Regions from separate parts of the Rossellomorea sp. NS-SX7 genome, predicted to be linked through region 1. Evidence: a T-box and tRNA genes for the amino acid it is inferred to sense, from the RefSeq annotation. Region 1 holds a T-box; the other regions hold tRNA genes.
What was found. A T-box is a leader RNA that pairs with one kind of tRNA and senses whether it is charged. The one in region 1 lies ahead of ACUXV2_RS13940 (valine--tRNA ligase), so its partner is inferred to be a tRNA-Val.
Positions count from the first base shown of each region.

Region 1 (5,418 bases):
TCCCTGTACAATTAGACTCCTGCTCCTAAGCCTTCTCTAGTTGTTCTTATACCGTTTTGAGTTCCTGTATTCTTACTTTTACTGCTGCCTGCTTTTCAAGATAATCTTTTTCTTTGGCTTTTTCTTCGTCAACGACTTTTTGAGGAGCTTTGCTTACAAATTTTTCGTTATTCAGCTTACCTTGAACGCGCGCTACCTCTTTCGTCCATTTTTCAAGTTCTTTTTCAAGACGGGCGATTTCTTCCTCGATGTTGATGAGTCCTTGTAATGGAAGGAATAATTCCACTCCTGTCGCGACCGCAGTCATCGCTTTTTCCGGAGGTGTGATATCCGTTCCCATATCCAATTGTTCAGGATTACAGAAACGCTCGATGTATCCTTTATTCTTATCCAGGATGTTCAGGATCTTCTCATCCTTGGCTTTCAGGATCAGCTTGATCTGCTTGCTCATCGGTGTATTCACTTCTGCACGTACATTACGTACGGCACGGATGATTTCTACAAGAAGCTTCATTTCTTCGGAAGCATCGGCGTAGTTCAGGTCCTCGTTTACTTCCGGCCAAGCTGCCACTGTGATTGATTCGCCTTTATGCGGCAGGTTCTGCCATATTTCCTCGGTAATAAACGGCATGAACGGGTGCAGAAGTCGCATTGTGTTGTCTAGTACATAAGCGAGGATCGAGCGGGTTGTTTTCTTTGCCGCTTCATCTTCCCCGTATAAAGGAAGCTTCGCCATTTCGATATACCAGTCACAGAAGTCATCCCAGATGAAGTTGTAAAGGATTCTTCCGACTTCACCGAATTCATAGCGGTCTGCAAGTCGTGTCACATTATCGATCGTTTCGTTCAGACGGGTAAGGATCCATTTGTCGGCAACGGATTTTTCACCACTCAAATCAATTTCATCGTAGGTCATGCCATCCATATTCATCAGGGCAAAACGGGATGCATTCCAGATTTTATTGGCAAAGTTCCAAACAGACTCCACTTTCTCGAATGAGAACCGTAGATCCTGACCAGGTGAACTGCCTGTCGATAGGAAATAACGAAGTGAATCGGCACCGTACTTTTCGATGACATCCATCGGATCGACACCATTTCCAAGCGACTTACTCATTTTGCGGCCATCTTCAGCACGAACCAGGCCGTGGATCAGAACATCTTTGAATGGGCGCTCCCCTGTAAACTCAAGTCCTTGGAAAATCATACGGGATACCCAGAAACCGATGATATCGTAGCCTGTTACAAGCGTATTCGTCGGATAGTATCTCTTGAGGTCTTCCGCATCAAGATCCGGCCAGCCCATTGTGGAGAATGGCCACAGCGCTGAACTGAACCATGTATCGAGAACGTCTTCTTCCTGCTTCCAATTTTCACTGTCGGCTGGTGCTTCTTTGCCTACATAAACTTCACCGGTTTGTTTGTGGTACCATGCCGGGATTCTATGTCCCCACCATAATTGACGGGAAATACACCAATCTCGTGTATTTTCCATCCAACGCATATATGAAGTTTCGAAACGGTCAGGAACAAAGGTTACTTTTTCGTCTTCTTTTTCCTGCAGCTTGACAGCTTCCTGTGCGAGCGGATCCATCTTAACGAACCATTGTGTGGACAGATACGGTTCTACTACCGCTCCGCTTCGTTCAGAATGTCCAACCGAATGCATATGTTCTTCGATTTTGAACAGTACACCAGCCTCCTGAAGGTCTTTGACAATTTGCTTGCGGCACTCAAAGCGGTCCATCCCTTTGTATTTGTCTGCATTTTCATTCATGCTGCCGTCTTCATTCATCACCAGGATGCGTTCAAGATTGTGGCGGTTCCCGATTTCAAAATCATTCGGGTCGTGAGCAGGAGTGATTTTCACGGCACCTGAACCGAATTCCATGTCTACGTAATCGTCACCGACGATCGAGATTTCGCGCCCAACGATCGGAAGGATGACCGTTTTGCCAATCAGGTGCTTGTATCGGTCGTCTTCAGGATGTACAGCAACTGCCGTATCACCAAGCATCGTTTCCGGACGTGTTGTCGCGATTTCGATATGTCCGCTTCCATCAGCCAGAGGATACTTCATGTGATAGAAGGCACCCTGGACATCCTGGTGGATAACTTCGATGTCGGATAGGGCTGTCTTCGTCGCTGGATCCCAGTTGATGATATACTCACCACGGTAAATCAAGCCTTTGTTATATAGGTCGATGAATACTTTTTGAACTGCTTCAGATAAGCCTTCATCCAGCGTAAAACGTTCACGGCTGTAATCAAGCCCCAGCCCGATTTTTGACCATTGCTTGCGGATATGCTCAGCGTACTCTTCTTTCCATCTCCATGTCTCTTCAACGAATTTCTCTCTTCCCATGTCATGGCGTGAAATCCCTTGGCTGCGCAGCTTTTCGTCCACTTTTGCCTGTGTAGCGATACCGGCGTGATCCATACCCGGAAGCCAAAGCACGTCATAGCCTTGCATACGCTTCATTCTTGTCAGGATGTCTTGTAGTGTCGTATCCCAGGCGTGGCCAAGGTGAAGTTTTCCAGTTACGTTTGGAGGAGGGATGACGATTGAGTATGGTTCCTTTTCCTTTTCACTTTTCGCTTCAAAAAACTTTCCATCCAGCCACCATTTGTATCTTCCCTGCTCAATGGCATTCGGATCATACTTGGTCGGCATCGATAATTGATCTTGGGTTTCCATTGTATATCCTCCCTTAATGGTTGTATGTTTTTTTAGGTGATTGATAAAACACAAAAAATCCTTCGCCCTGTAAAAGGACGAAGGATTCGTTTCGCGGTACCACCTTTTTTCTCAGAAGCCGCGGGGACTCCTGAACTCTCAATGAACAATAACGGCTTTTAACCGGCTTCCACTACTGATTTCATAGAAGCAGCTCTTCAGGCGACCTTCCATCGTCTTCGCTTGGAAAATCTCTCAGCAATCGATTTTCCTCTCTGAAAGCGGGGGGCAATGTACTCTTCCTGTTCAACGCTTTTAAAATTATTTATGTACTCATTATAGTATAGGATTCACTGATCTTTCGTCAATCATTATCGCCCATTTTACTCAAAAATATTCTTCTGTATCTCTCTATGGTTTACCCAAGAACCAATTTTCATTCTTTTCATAGGATATAGTAGTGAATCTACCCAGAAAGTGAGTGAAACGTATGCGAAGGTACAATCCATACACCCTGCCTCCATGGCTGCGTAATGTTCGCTTGATATGTAAGCAATTCATCATCCCTTTTTCTGTGTTTCAAGCCATCCGGACCATTCTGCTCCCCACCACATTTGATGTTCTTCTCTTAACCCTTTTCATTGGCATCGCCCTTGCCATCTATTTTGATTGGATATAAGGACTGACGAAACATGGACTTTCGTTTTTCGTCAGTCCTTTCTTTATGCCTCAGCCTCTGCGGCTTCTTTTTTCTTGCGCTCGATTTCGTCGAGGCGCATGACTACGTACTCTGTGTTTTTCAGCAGCCAGTAATGACGCTGTAGCTTTCTTAGCGATTTACGTTCATTCCTTTTGCCTTTGGCAGTATGAAAATATTTCTCCACAACGGCGATCACGGAGCTGGGATAGGCTAAATAACACATAAACAGCAGCCTCTCCTCGTTGCGGGCAGTAAAATGCTGAAAGTATGTTTCAAGCCACTCCACACATTCATCATAATACTTTGGATATGTTTTCAACGTTCTCGACAGGAACGGCAGCAGATCATGAAAAGGAGATGCCACCTTCGAGTTTTCGAAGTTATTGAAATACCCCAGCCCCCTGTCATCGAATAAGAAATGCTCTGTAGACAGCTTTCCGTGGATGATGACCGTTCTGACCTTCGCAAGGTCCTTAGTACTCTCATACCATTCATCGAGCATTTTCCGTGAAAATTTCAGAGCCTGGGAAACATCTTGATAATACATACAAAAGTGGTATTGAAACGGTGACATATATACAGTCTTTTCACATTCTTCCACATATTCATCCAGAAACTGCTGTTCCTTTTCCCATCGAGAAGTGAGCTGCTCATAGTGCGACTCTCTTTCTTCCTTGTTTATTTTCACATCCTGTGAGGAGATCGTATGGAGCCTGGCAAGTTCACGGAACAGCTTCTGGTGTTTTTCGAAACGGTCTTCCTTCTCCAGGTTGTTCAGCCAAGGCATCACATAGTAGAGTTCACCCTCATGCCAGACAGCATATCGTCCATCCATTGTCGGATAGATGGGCACGATCCGGTTATAGCCCCGTTGAAACAGAGTTTGGACGTTACGGACGAAATCGACTCCGGTCTGGGCGGATATATGCTTTACGGCCAGTGTCCCTTTGTTTGAGTATACTTTGCTTACTTTCCCCGTGTCTTCCACAAAAAATGGCTCTACCCCATATGGCTGGAGGACAGGTTTTAGGCTATCGATGGTTTGCACGTTTTTTTGCACCTCCTTTTTTTCGACTCCGCTCACCTTTATCAGCAAAGTCCAAGTAAAAAAAGAACGGACTGCCGCCAATATGTTGGTGTCAGTCCTGATTCATCGTCTTTATTCAATCATTTTCTGCTTCATTTTTATATTATGCCTTGAAAACAGGCTCCTCATTTGGAATATAGAGAACCTGACCATTGTATACATCCTGATTCGCTTCCAAATGGTTGACCCGTAACAGCTGGGCAATCGTCAAATCGTATTTTTCTGCAATGTTATCGAGTGTTTCCCCTTCTTGAACAATGCATACTCTTAACTTTGCCGCCCGTTCATCTTCTTTGCGTGCAAAGAAGTCCGTCAGGGAAATCGATTCGTATTTCTTCTTCCCTTTGATTTTTTTCTTTTTATCAGCCGCTTCTTCACTTTCAGCTTCCAATTCCACTTCCATAGAGGAAGACTCTTCTTCCTGTTCTTCCTGAACCGGGGCCGGCTTTTGCACTTGTTCACTTGCCGGCTGCGTGACTTCCTGTTCCTGCGACGATTCGCTTAATTCATGCTCAGGAAGTTCAAACACATTTTCCTTCCTGAAGTAATTCTCTTCTTGCGCAGAATGTGAATCATATTGGATATGGACAGGAATCTCATCTTCTTCCCCTGCAGGTGGCGTTCTCCCTTCCAGCGAGAACGGCTGATACTCATCATCCTCTGAATCATCTGTATCTTCATTTTGATCATATTCATCATTCTCTTGATGGATTGTTTCATTCTCGTCTTCATCATCATAATCATAGTAATGAGGTCTTGCCTCTTCCTCTTCTTCCACAGGAGCATCAGCAACTGCAGCAGAACGGTGAAGCGGGGCATAGAGTTCTTCCTCACTATACTCCACCTCAAGCGGAGTATGAGTCTGCTGTTCACCGTAAATGCCTGTGATGGTCAAATCTGCATTCAGTTTGAGACAAGCATTTTCAGGCACGACATAGTCAAAGGATTCAACAT
Region 1 covers NZ_CM128249.1:2,775,067-2,780,484, forward strand. The annotation lists gene ACUXV2_RS13940 (valine--tRNA ligase) at 47-2,698, opposite strand; T-box leader at 2,769-2,996, opposite strand; gene ACUXV2_RS13945 (hypothetical protein) at 3,168-3,356, shown strand; gene ysxE (spore coat protein YsxE) at 3,400-4,425, opposite strand; gene spoVID (stage VI sporulation protein D) at 4,568-5,418, opposite strand, start outside.

Region 2 (5,418 bases), 1.3 Mb from region 1:
TAACCCTGAGCGGACGAGCCTTCCTCAGGAAACCTTAGGCATTCGGTGGATGGGATTCTCACCCATCTTTCGCTACTCATACCGGCATTCTCACTTCTAAGCACTCCACCAGTCCTTACGGTCTGACTTCACTGTCCTTAGAACGCTCTCCTACCACTGACACCTAGAGGTGTCAATCCACAGCTTCGGTGATACGTTTAGCCCCGGTACATTTTCGGCGCAGAGTCACTCGACCAGTGAGCTATTACGCACTCTTTAAATGGTGGCTGCTTCTAAGCCAACATCCTGGTTGTCTAAGCAACTCCACATCCTTTTCCACTTAACGTATACTTTGGGACCTTAGCTGGTGGTCTGGGCTGTTTCCCTTTCGACTACGGATCTTATCACTCGCAGTCTGACTCCCATGGATAAGTCTTTGGCATTCGGAGTTTGTCTGAATTCGGTAACCCGATGAGGGCCCCTAGTCCAAACAGTGCTCTACCTCCAAGACTCTTACACATGAGGCTAGCCCTAAAGCTATTTCGGAGAGAACCAGCTATCTCCAAGTTCGATTGGAATTTCTCCGCTACCCACACCTCATCCCCGCACTTTTCAACGTGCGTGGGTTCGGACCTCCATCCAGTGTTACCTGGACTTCATCCTGGACATGGGTAGATCACCTGGTTTCGGGTCTACGACCACATACTCATTCGCCCTATTCAGACTCGCTTTCGCTGCGGCTCCGTCTCATCGACTTAACCTTGCATGGGATCGTAACTCCGGTTCATTCTACAAAAGGCACGCCATCACCCGTTAACGGGCTCTGACTACTTGTAGGCACACGGTTTCAGGTTCTCTTTCACTCCCCTTCCGGGGTGCTTTTCACCTTTCCCTCACGGTACTGGTTCACTATCGGTCACTAGGTAGTATTTAGCCTTGGGAGATGGTCCTCCCAGCTTCCGACGGGATTTCACGTGTCCCGCCGTACTCAGGATCCACTCAAGAGGGAACGAAGTTTCAACTACAGGGTTGTTACCTTCTTTGACGAGCCTTTCCAGACTTCTTCGTCTACTCCGTTCCTTTGTAACTCCGTATAGAGTGTCCTACAACCCCAAGAGGCAAGCCTCTTGGTTTGGGCTACATCCCGTTTCGCTCGCCGCTACTCAGGGAATCGCATTTGCTTTCTCTTCCTCCAGGTACTTAGATGTTTCAGTTCCCTGGGTCTGCCTTCCATACTCTATGTATTCAAATATGGATATTGTTCCATTACGAACAATGGGTTCCCCCATTCGGAAATCTCCGGATCAAAGCTCACTTACAGCTCCCCGAAGCATATCGGTGTTAGTCCCGTCCTTCATCGGCTCCTAGTGCCAAGGCATCCACCGTGCGCCCTTCATAACTTAACCGAATTGGTTGTTACATAAGGTTTAAAACCTAAAATGGCGATACTCGGTAATTTCTTGACTATCAATATATCTTTATCTAGTTTTCAAAGAACAAATAACGTGTATCTCATACGAGATACCTCGTTTTGATGGTTGAACCATCAAAACTGAACAAAACTTCGACTGTCAAACGTTTCATATATATTCCTTAGAAAGGAGGTGATCCAGCCGCACCTTCCGATACGGCTACCTTGTTACGACTTCACCCCAATCATCTGTCCCACCTTAGGCGGCTGGCTCCAAAAGGTTACCTCACCGACTTCGGGTGTTACAAACTCTCGTGGTGTGACGGGCGGTGTGTACAAGGCCCGGGAACGTATTCACCGCGGCATGCTGATCCGCGATTACTAGCGATTCCAGCTTCATGCAGGCGAGTTGCAGCCTGCAATCCGAACTGAGAACGGTTTTATGGGATTGGCTAAACCTCGCGGTCTCGCTGCCCTTTGTACCGTCCATTGTAGCACGTGTGTAGCCCAGGTCATAAGGGGCATGATGATTTGACGTCATCCCCACCTTCCTCCGGTTTGTCACCGGCAGTCATCTTAGAGTGCCCAACTGAATGCTGGCAACTAAGATCAAGGGTTGCGCTCGTTGCGGGACTTAACCCAACATCTCACGACACGAGCTGACGACAACCATGCACCACCTGTCACTCTGTCCCCCGAAGGGGAAAGCCCTATCTCTAGGGTTGTCAGAGGATGTCAAGACCTGGTAAGGTTCTTCGCGTTGCTTCGAATTAAACCACATGCTCCACCGCTTGTGCGGGCCCCCGTCAATTCCTTTGAGTTTCAGTCTTGCGACCGTACTCCCCAGGCGGAGTGCTTAATGCGTTAGCTGCAGCACTAAAGGGCGGAAACCCTCTAACACTTAGCACTCATCGTTTACGGCGTGGACTACCAGGGTATCTAATCCTGTTTGCTCCCCACGCTTTCGCGCCTCAGTGTCAGTTACAGACCAGAAAGTCGCCTTCGCCACTGGTGTTCCTCCAAATATCTACGCATTTCACCGCTACACTTGGAATTCCACTTTCCTCTTCTGCACTCAAGTTCCCCAGTTTCCAATGACCCTCCACGGTTGAGCCGTGGGCTTTCACATCAGACTTAAGAAACCACCTGCGCGCGCTTTACGCCCAATAATTCCGGACAACGCTTGCCACCTACGTATTACCGCGGCTGCTGGCACGTAGTTAGCCGTGGCTTTCTGGTTAGGTACCGTCAAGGTGCCGACCTATTCGAACGGCACTTGTTCTTCCCTAACAACAGAGTTTTACGATCCGAAAACCTTCTTCACTCACGCGGCGTTGCTCCGTCAGACTTTCGTCCATTGCGGAAGATTCCCTACTGCTGCCTCCCGTAGGAGTCTGGGCCGTGTCTCAGTCCCAGTGTGGCCGATCACCCTCTCAGGTCGGCTACGCATCGTCGCCTTGGTGAGCCGTTACCTCACCAACTAGCTAATGCGCCGCGGGTCCATCTGTAAGTGGTAGCTAAAAGCCACCTTTCAACAGTTCCTCATGCGAGGAACTGAGTTATCCGGTATTAGCCCCGGTTTCCCGGAGTTATCCCAGTCTTACAGGCAGGTTACCCACGTGTTACTCACCCGTCCGCCGCTGATCTCAGGGAGCAAGCTCCCTTTGATCCGCTCGACTTGCATGTATTAGGCACGCCGCCAGCGTTCGTCCTGAGCCAGGATCAAACTCTCCGATAAAAGTTTGAATAGCTCTTTTTTGTAACGATAATCGTTACGGTAAATCTAGAATTAACGTTGACGTATTGTCTTGTTTTGTTCAGTTTTCAAGGTTCAATTTGTTAAGTGCTTCGTTTGAAGCGACTTTTCAAGTATATCACCGACACTGGTGAGTGTCAACAACTTTTTTAATCTTTTTTCACCGAAGTGAGTTAAGGTAGATTCTTTTACTCCGCTTGCGCTGCGTAAAAAATCTTGGTGGAGCCTAGCGGGATCGAACCGCTGACCTCCTGCGTGCAAAGCAGGCGCTCTCCCAGCTGAGCTAAGGCCCCATCTAAGGTGGTCGGGAAGACAGGATTCGAACCTGCGACCCCTTGGTCCCAAACCAAGTGCTCTACCAAGCTGAGCTACTTCCCGAAATAGATGGCGCGCCCGAGAGGAGTCGAACCCCTAACCTTTTGATCCGTAGTCAAACGCTCTATCCAATTGAGCTACGGGCGCTTAATATAATGAATGTTATTTTCTTTCAAAAAAACTCTGGTGCCGAGGACCGGAATCGAACCGGTACGGTAGTCACCTACCGCAGGATTTTAAGTCCTGTGCGTCTGCCAGTTCCGCCACCCCGGCAAAAATCTTTGGAGCGGAAGACGGGATTCGAACCCGCGACCCCCACCTTGGCAAGGTGGTGTTCTACCACTGAACTACTTCCGCATATATGGTGCGGGTGAAGGGACTTGAACCCCCACGCCTTGCGGCGCCAGATCCTAAGTCTGGTGCGTCTGCCAATTCCGCCACACCCGCATGATAAAAGATATGATGTTTTGCTTGAGCAAAAATCAATGGTGAGCCATGAAGGACTCGAACCTTCGACCCTCTGATTAAAAGTCAGATGCTCTACCAACTGAGCTAATGGCTCATAAAAGTTATGAGAAAAACCAAAATGGTGCCGGCAAGAGGACTTGAACCCCCAACCTACTGATTACAAGTCAGTTGCTCTACCAGTTGAGCTACACCGGCGTGTTAAGTTGTTTATGCTTGTCCTATTTAAGGACGTTTGTTTCCTTCGCCCTTAGTAAAGGAAGGAAAGATATTTTGCTCCGCTGCGCTTCGCAAAAATCTATGGTGGAGGATGACGGGATCGAACCGCCGACCCTCTGCTTGTAAGGCAGATGCTCTCCCAGCTGAGCTAATCCTCCGGATTATAAATCGCCTGGCGACGTCCTACTCTCACAGGGGGAGAGCCCCCAACTACCATCGGCGCTGAAGAGCTTAACTTCCGTGTTCGGCATGGGAACGGGTGTGACCTCTTCGCCATAATCACCAGACGAATATTCAATTGAAGGGTTGTTCCTTCAAAACTAGATAAAGGATTGATGTCAAGATTACCGGTATTGCCGTTGTTCATTTAAAAATGACTCTTTGTGGTTAAGTCCTCGATCGATTAGTATCAGTCAGCTCCACATGTCACCATGCTTCCACCTCTGACCTATCTACCTAGTCATCTTCTAGGGATCTTACTCACATAAAGTGATGGGAAATCTCATCTCGAGGGGGGCTTCATGCTTAGATGCTTTCAGCACTTATCCCTTCCGCACATAGCTACCCAGCGATGCCTTTGGCAAGACAACTGGTACACCAGCGGTGCGTCCATCCCGGTCCTCTCGTACTAAGGACAGCTCCTCTCAAATTTCCTGCGCCCACGACGGATAGGGACCGAACTGTCTCACGACGTTCTGAACCCAGCTCGCGTACCGCTTTAATGGGCGAACAGCCCAACCCTTGGGACCGACTACAGCCCCAGGATGCGATGAGCCGACATCGAGGTGCCAAACCTCCCCGTCGATGTGGACTCTTGGGGGAGATAAGCCTGTTATCCCCGGGGTAGCTTTTATCCGTTGAGCGATGGCCCTTCCATGCGGAACCACCGGATCACTAAGCCCGACTTTCGTCCCTGCTCGACTTGTAGGTCTCGCAGTCAAGCTCCCTTGTGCCTTTACACTCTGCGAATGATTTCCAACCATTCTGAGGGAACCTTTGGGCGCCTCCGTTACTCTTTAGGAGGCGACCGCCCCAGTCAAACTGCCCACCTGACACTGTCTCCCACCCCGATAAGGGGCGCGGGTTAGAATTTCAATACAGCCAGGGTAGTATCCCACCAACGCCTCCACCGAAGCTGGCGCTCCGGCTTCCAAGGCTCCTACCTATCCTGTACAAGCTGTACCAAAATTCAATATCAGGCTACAGTAAAGCTCCACGGGGTCTTTCCGTCCTGTCGCGGGTAACCTGCATCTTCACAGGTACTATAATTTCA
Region 2 covers NZ_CM128249.1:4,113,692-4,119,109, reverse strand. The annotation lists rRNA gene ACUXV2_RS20405 (23S ribosomal RNA) at 1-1,385, opposite strand, end outside; rRNA gene ACUXV2_RS20400 (16S ribosomal RNA) at 1,577-3,128, opposite strand; tRNA gene ACUXV2_RS20395 (tRNA-Ala) at 3,364-3,439, opposite strand; tRNA gene ACUXV2_RS20390 (tRNA-Pro) at 3,448-3,524, opposite strand; tRNA gene ACUXV2_RS20385 (tRNA-Arg) at 3,532-3,608, opposite strand; tRNA gene ACUXV2_RS20380 (tRNA-Leu) at 3,646-3,734, opposite strand; tRNA gene ACUXV2_RS20375 (tRNA-Gly) at 3,744-3,818, opposite strand; tRNA gene ACUXV2_RS20370 (tRNA-Leu) at 3,824-3,908, opposite strand; tRNA gene ACUXV2_RS20365 (tRNA-Lys) at 3,948-4,023, opposite strand; tRNA gene ACUXV2_RS20360 (tRNA-Thr) at 4,049-4,124, opposite strand; tRNA gene ACUXV2_RS20355 (tRNA-Val) at 4,228-4,303, opposite strand; rRNA gene rrf (5S ribosomal RNA) at 4,316-4,432, opposite strand; rRNA gene ACUXV2_RS20345 (23S ribosomal RNA) at 4,529-5,418, opposite strand, start outside.
Region 2: it has a tRNA-Val gene. The T-box ahead of ACUXV2_RS13940 (valine--tRNA ligase) is inferred to sense a tRNA for this amino acid. The anticodon was not compared.

Region 3 (5,418 bases), 1.9 Mb from region 1:
AATGTACCGGGGCTAAACGTATCACCGAAGCTGTGGATTGACACCTTTTGGTGTCAGTGGTAGGAGAGCGTTCTAAGGACAGTGAAGTCAGACCGTAAGGACTGGTGGAGTGCTTAGAAGTGAGAATGCCGGTATGAGTAGCGAAAGATGGGTGAGAATCCCATCCACCGAATGCCTAAGGTTTCCTGAGGAAGGCTCGTCCGCTCAGGGTTAGTCGGGACCTAAGTCGAGGCCGATAGGCGTAGACGATGGACAACAGGTTGATATTCCTGTACCACCTCTTTTCCGTTTGAGCAATGGGGGGACGCAGGAGGATAGGGTAAGCGCACTGCTGGATATGTGCGTCTAAGCAGTTAGGCTGATGATGAGGCAAATCCCATCATCGCGAAATGAGCTGTGATAGCGAGCGAATTATAGTAGCGAAGTTCCTGATTCCACACTGCCAAGAAAAGCCTCTAGCGAGGAAAAAGGTGCCCGTACCGCAAACCGACACAGGTAGGCGAGGAGAGAATCCTAAGGTGAGCGAGAGAACTCTCGTTAAGGAACTCGGCAAAATGACCCCGTAACTTCGGGAGAAGGGGTGCTCTTTGAGGTGCATAGCCTCGAAGAGCCGCAGTGAATAGGCCCAGGCGACTGTTTAGCAAAAACACAGGTCTCTGCGAAGCCGTAAGGCGAAGTATAGGGGCTGACGCCTGCCCGGTGCTGGAAGGTTAAGAGGAGTGCTTAGCGCAAGCGAAGGTGCGAATCGAAGCCCCAGTAAACGGCGGCCGTAACTATAACGGTCCTAAGGTAGCGAAATTCCTTGTCGGGTAAGTTCCGACCCGCACGAAAGGCGTAACGATCTGGGCACTGTCTCAACGAGAGACTCGGTGAAATTATAGTACCTGTGAAGATGCAGGTTACCCGCGACAGGACGGAAAGACCCCGTGGAGCTTTACTGTAGCCTGATATTGAATTTTGGTACAGCTTGTACAGGATAGGTAGGAGCCTTGGAAGCCGGAGCGCCAGCTTCGGTGGAGGCGTTGGTGGGATACTACCCTGGCTGTATTGAAATTCTAACCCGCGCCCCTTATCGGGGTGGGAGACAGTGTCAGGTGGGCAGTTTGACTGGGGCGGTCGCCTCCTAAAGAGTAACGGAGGCGCCCAAAGGTTCCCTCAGAATGGTTGGAAATCATTCGCAGAGTGTAAAGGCACAAGGGAGCTTGACTGCGAGACCTACAAGTCGAGCAGGGACGAAAGTCGGGCTTAGTGATCCGGTGGTTCCGCATGGAAGGGCCATCGCTCAACGGATAAAAGCTACCCCGGGGATAACAGGCTTATCTCCCCCAAGAGTCCACATCGACGGGGAGGTTTGGCACCTCGATGTCGGCTCATCGCATCCTGGGGCTGTAGTCGGTCCCAAGGGTTGGGCTGTTCGCCCATTAAAGCGGTACGCGAGCTGGGTTCAGAACGTCGTGAGACAGTTCGGTCCCTATCCGTCGTGGGCGCAGGAAATTTGAGAGGAGCTGTCCTTAGTACGAGAGGACCGGGATGGACGCACCGCTGGTGTACCAGTTGTCTTGCCAAAGGCATCGCTGGGTAGCTATGTGCGGAAGGGATAAGTGCTGAAAGCATCTAAGCATGAAGCCCCCCTCGAGATGAGATTTCCCATCACTTTATGTGAGTAAGATCCCTAGAAGATGACTAGGTAGATAGGTCAGAGGTGGAAGCATGGTGACATGTGGAGCTGACTGATACTAATCGATCGAGGACTTAACCACAAAGAGTCATTTTAAATGAACACAACGGCAATACCGGTATTCTTGACATCAATCCTTTATCTAGTTTTCAGGGAATAAATTTCTCTTAAAAAGTACAAAAAAAGTCTTGAAAAATCTTTGAAAGACGATATAATAGTACTTGTCCCTAAAAAAGACATCATAAATTTGTCTGGTGATTATGGCGAAGAGGTCACACCCGTTCCCATGCCGAACACGGAAGTTAAGCTCTTCAGCGCCGATGGTAGTTGGGGGATCTCCCCCTGTGAGAGTAGGACATCGCCAGGCACATCGTTCCGCAGTAGCTCAGTGGTAGAGCTATCGGCTGTTAACCGATCGGTCGCAAGTTCGAATCTTGCCTGCGGAGCCATATGGAGAGCTGTCCGAGTGGTCGAAGGAGCACGATTGGAAATCGTGTAGACGGTCAACGCTGTCTCAAGGGTTCAAATCCCTTGCTCTCCGCCATAACATACTTATATGGCCCGTTGGTCAAGCGGTTAAGACACCGCCCTTTCACGGCGGTAACACGGGTTCGAATCCCGTACGGGTCACCAAAGAAGTTTTTTCGCCTAAGCGAAAAGAACTCACCATACAAATTGGAGGATTAGCTCAGCTGGGAGAGCATCTGCCTTACAAGCAGAGGGTCGGCGGTTCGATCCCGTCATCCTCCACCATAGCTTTTTCACGAAGCATAAAGTAGTGAAAATACCTTTCCTTACTTTAAGGAAAACGCTTTAAGAAGATTTTATATCGTCGCGGGGTGGAGCAGTTCGGTAGCTCGTCGGGCTCATAACCCGAAGGTCGCAGGTTCAAATCCTGTCCCCGCAATACCATTGGTCTGGTAGTTCAGTTGGTTAGAATGCCTGCCTGTCACGCAGGAGGTCGCGGGTTCGAGTCCCGTCCAGACCGCCATTTTATTTGAATAGTTAGAAGTAATAAACAAAAAATACGGCTCAGTAGCTCAGTTGGTAGAGCACGGTGAATAAGCTTCACCGAGTAAACATCAGCGTACAGCTCGAGCAGCAACTTGAATAATCCTTCTGAGAGCTGGACGATGGACAATCGGATACTCAGATTAGGAACGAAAATAATATTATGGCTCAGTAGCTCAGTTGGTAGAGCAATGGACTGAAAATCCATGTGTCGGCGGTTCGATTCCGTCCTGAGCCACCATGTTTTTTTACGAAGCATAGCGGAGTAAAACAAACGTCTTTAATGTTTACCATGTATACAATGATAAGTTTATTAGCCGAAACTTGATCATCATTTTACGTGCCGGTGTAGCTCAACTGGTAGAGCAACTGACTTGTAATCAGTAGGTTGGGGGTTCAAGTCCTCTTGCCGGCACCACTCAACAGATGGAGGGGTAGCGAAGTGGCTAAACGCGGCGGACTGTAAATCCGCTCCTTCGGGTTCGGCAGTTCGAATCTGCCCCCCTCCACCATGATTTTTTACGAAGCGTCAGCGGAGTAAAATAATCTTCTTTAACCTTTGAGCAGCGAAGCGGAGCATTATGCTTATATGCGAAGAGTAAGAAAAAACAAATTTTCATAGGGGCATAGTTTAACGGTAGAACGAAGGTCTCCAAAACCTTTGGTGTGGGTTCGATTCCTACTGCCCCTGCCAATACGATTATGGCGATTGTGGCGAAGTGGTTAACGCACCGGATTGTGGTTCCGGCATTCGTGGGTTCGATTCCCATCAGTCGCCCCATAATTGTCACACTAACAATATAGTGACATATACTATCAGTGGGCTATAGCCAAGCGGTAAGGCATCGCACTTTGACTGCGACATGCGTTGGTTCGAATCCAGCTAGCCCAGTAGTATTGCGGAAGTAGTTCAGTGGTAGAACACCACCTTGCCAAGGTGGGGGTCGCGGGTTCGAATCCCGTCTTCCGCTCCATTCATATGGCGCCATAGCCAAGTGGTAAGGCAGAGGTCTGCAAAACCTTTATCACCGGTTCAAATCCGGTTGGCGCCTCCATATGAATGCCGGTGTGGCGGAATAGGCAGACGCGCACGACTCAAAATCGTGTTCCTCACGGAGTGCCGGTTCGACCCCGGCCACCGGTACCATTGCGGGTGTAGTTTAATGGTAAAACCTCAGCCTTCCAAGCTGATGTCGTGGGTTCGATTCCCATCACCCGCTCCAATCATACATACTTAAGACTTTCTCTTGATGAGGGAGTCTTTTTTGTTTTTAAGGAAAGGAGCTGAAGGATAATGGTTCGAGGATCATGCTTTGTATCTGAAAAATGGAGTAGATAGATCTTGCTTTAATTGGAATGATTCTAAGTTGTACAATTATCGTGAATTCGGAACAAATAATGAGAAATTGGTGCAATTATTTGGAACCCGGTGCAATTAATGAAACATTGGATCAATTTTTTAGTAATTGGGCCAATTAATTTTGAGGAGTCTCCCTGTTCCGCCCTATACGAGTATCCACGGAAGGAAAAAGCATCAGAACGTCTTCTGACCTCCTCTAAAGGCAATTTTTGAGCCATTTCAACCTCATCCTCAGCTTAATATGCCCCTAAACAATCCTCTTCATAAAACCTGCATCACCAACTAAATAAAACTCCTCTATCAAAATGGGAAGTACCGCAATCACTTCCTCATCTTATTAACTCCTAGAATTTTTCTACAATATTCCTCCTACCATAATACTCAATGTTAAGTGGTTAAAAAATGACAAGATAGAGCCACTCCACCATATAGTCAAAATAGTGCACCTTCTTTGTCAATTTTGTTGACCTATTTAAAATAGCATTCCCTTTATACTATAAGAAAGCGGTTACATAACAAAGGGGTGGTGATGCGTGTGGAACCAAAGATAAAGACTGGACCGGTAAGTACCCAAGCACAGATCAAGGCAGTGTCAAAGAGAAAGTTTAAATATAAGAGCTTATTGACGTACGCTGCCTTTGTAGGACCTGCATTACTCTTCTTCCTAGTGATTCAGATTCTGCCCTTTTTAATGGGAGTCTATTATTCTTTCACTTCCTGGAATGGAGTCAGTTCTGTTGTAGAGTGGGTAGGCTTTGACAATTATAAGCAGATTTTCACGAATGACAAAACGTTCTTTAATTCTTTCATGTTTACGACGAAATTTATGTTTGCTGCTGTTATCATCAGTAATTTAATCGGTTTTGGATTTGCTTTACTATTAAATGCGGCACTCAAAACACGTAATATCCTGAGAACGGTGTTTTTTATTCCGAATGTCATCGGCGGGTTATTATTAGGTTTCATCTGGCAGTTCATCTTTGTTAAAGGATTTGCATCTGTCGGGAATATGACGGATATTGCATTCTTTAAAATGCCATGGCTTGGTGATGAGAAGACGGCATTCTGGGGGATTGTCATCGTATTTGCCTGGCAGATCAGCGGTTATATGATGGTCATCTACGTAGCAGCCTTGCAAGGGGTGGATAACTCCCTATTAGAAGCTGCCAAGATGGACGGTGCATCAAATTGGACGCTGCTGACAAAGATCATTATTCCTTTGATTCTTCCGGCATTCACGATTTGTTTCTTCCTTACGATCTCGATGGCATTCAAGATCTTTGATTTGAATATCTCGTTGACAGGCGGAGGGCCATTCAATTCGACTCAGTCTGTAGCGATTAATATTTACCAGGAAGCATTCCAGAAT
Region 3 covers NZ_CM128249.1:890,873-896,290, forward strand. The annotation lists rRNA gene ACUXV2_RS04270 (23S ribosomal RNA) at 1-1,760, shown strand, start outside; rRNA gene rrf (5S ribosomal RNA) at 1,929-2,045, shown strand; tRNA gene ACUXV2_RS04280 (tRNA-Asn) at 2,053-2,127, shown strand; tRNA gene ACUXV2_RS04285 (tRNA-Ser) at 2,131-2,222, shown strand; tRNA gene ACUXV2_RS04290 (tRNA-Glu) at 2,237-2,311, shown strand; tRNA gene ACUXV2_RS04295 (tRNA-Val) at 2,356-2,431, shown strand; tRNA gene ACUXV2_RS04300 (tRNA-Met) at 2,512-2,585, shown strand; tRNA gene ACUXV2_RS04305 (tRNA-Asp) at 2,593-2,669, shown strand; tRNA gene ACUXV2_RS04310 (tRNA-Phe) at 2,855-2,930, shown strand; tRNA gene ACUXV2_RS04315 (tRNA-Thr) at 3,032-3,107, shown strand; tRNA gene ACUXV2_RS04320 (tRNA-Tyr) at 3,118-3,201, shown strand; tRNA gene ACUXV2_RS04325 (tRNA-Trp) at 3,310-3,383, shown strand; tRNA gene ACUXV2_RS04330 (tRNA-His) at 3,395-3,470, shown strand; tRNA gene ACUXV2_RS04335 (tRNA-Gln) at 3,510-3,581, shown strand; tRNA gene ACUXV2_RS04340 (tRNA-Gly) at 3,589-3,663, shown strand; tRNA gene ACUXV2_RS04345 (tRNA-Cys) at 3,671-3,744, shown strand; tRNA gene ACUXV2_RS04350 (tRNA-Leu) at 3,752-3,836, shown strand; tRNA gene ACUXV2_RS04355 (tRNA-Gly) at 3,839-3,912, shown strand; gene ACUXV2_RS04360 (carbohydrate ABC transporter permease) at 4,585-5,418, shown strand, end outside.
Region 3: it has a tRNA-Val gene. The T-box ahead of ACUXV2_RS13940 (valine--tRNA ligase) is inferred to sense a tRNA for this amino acid. The anticodon was not compared.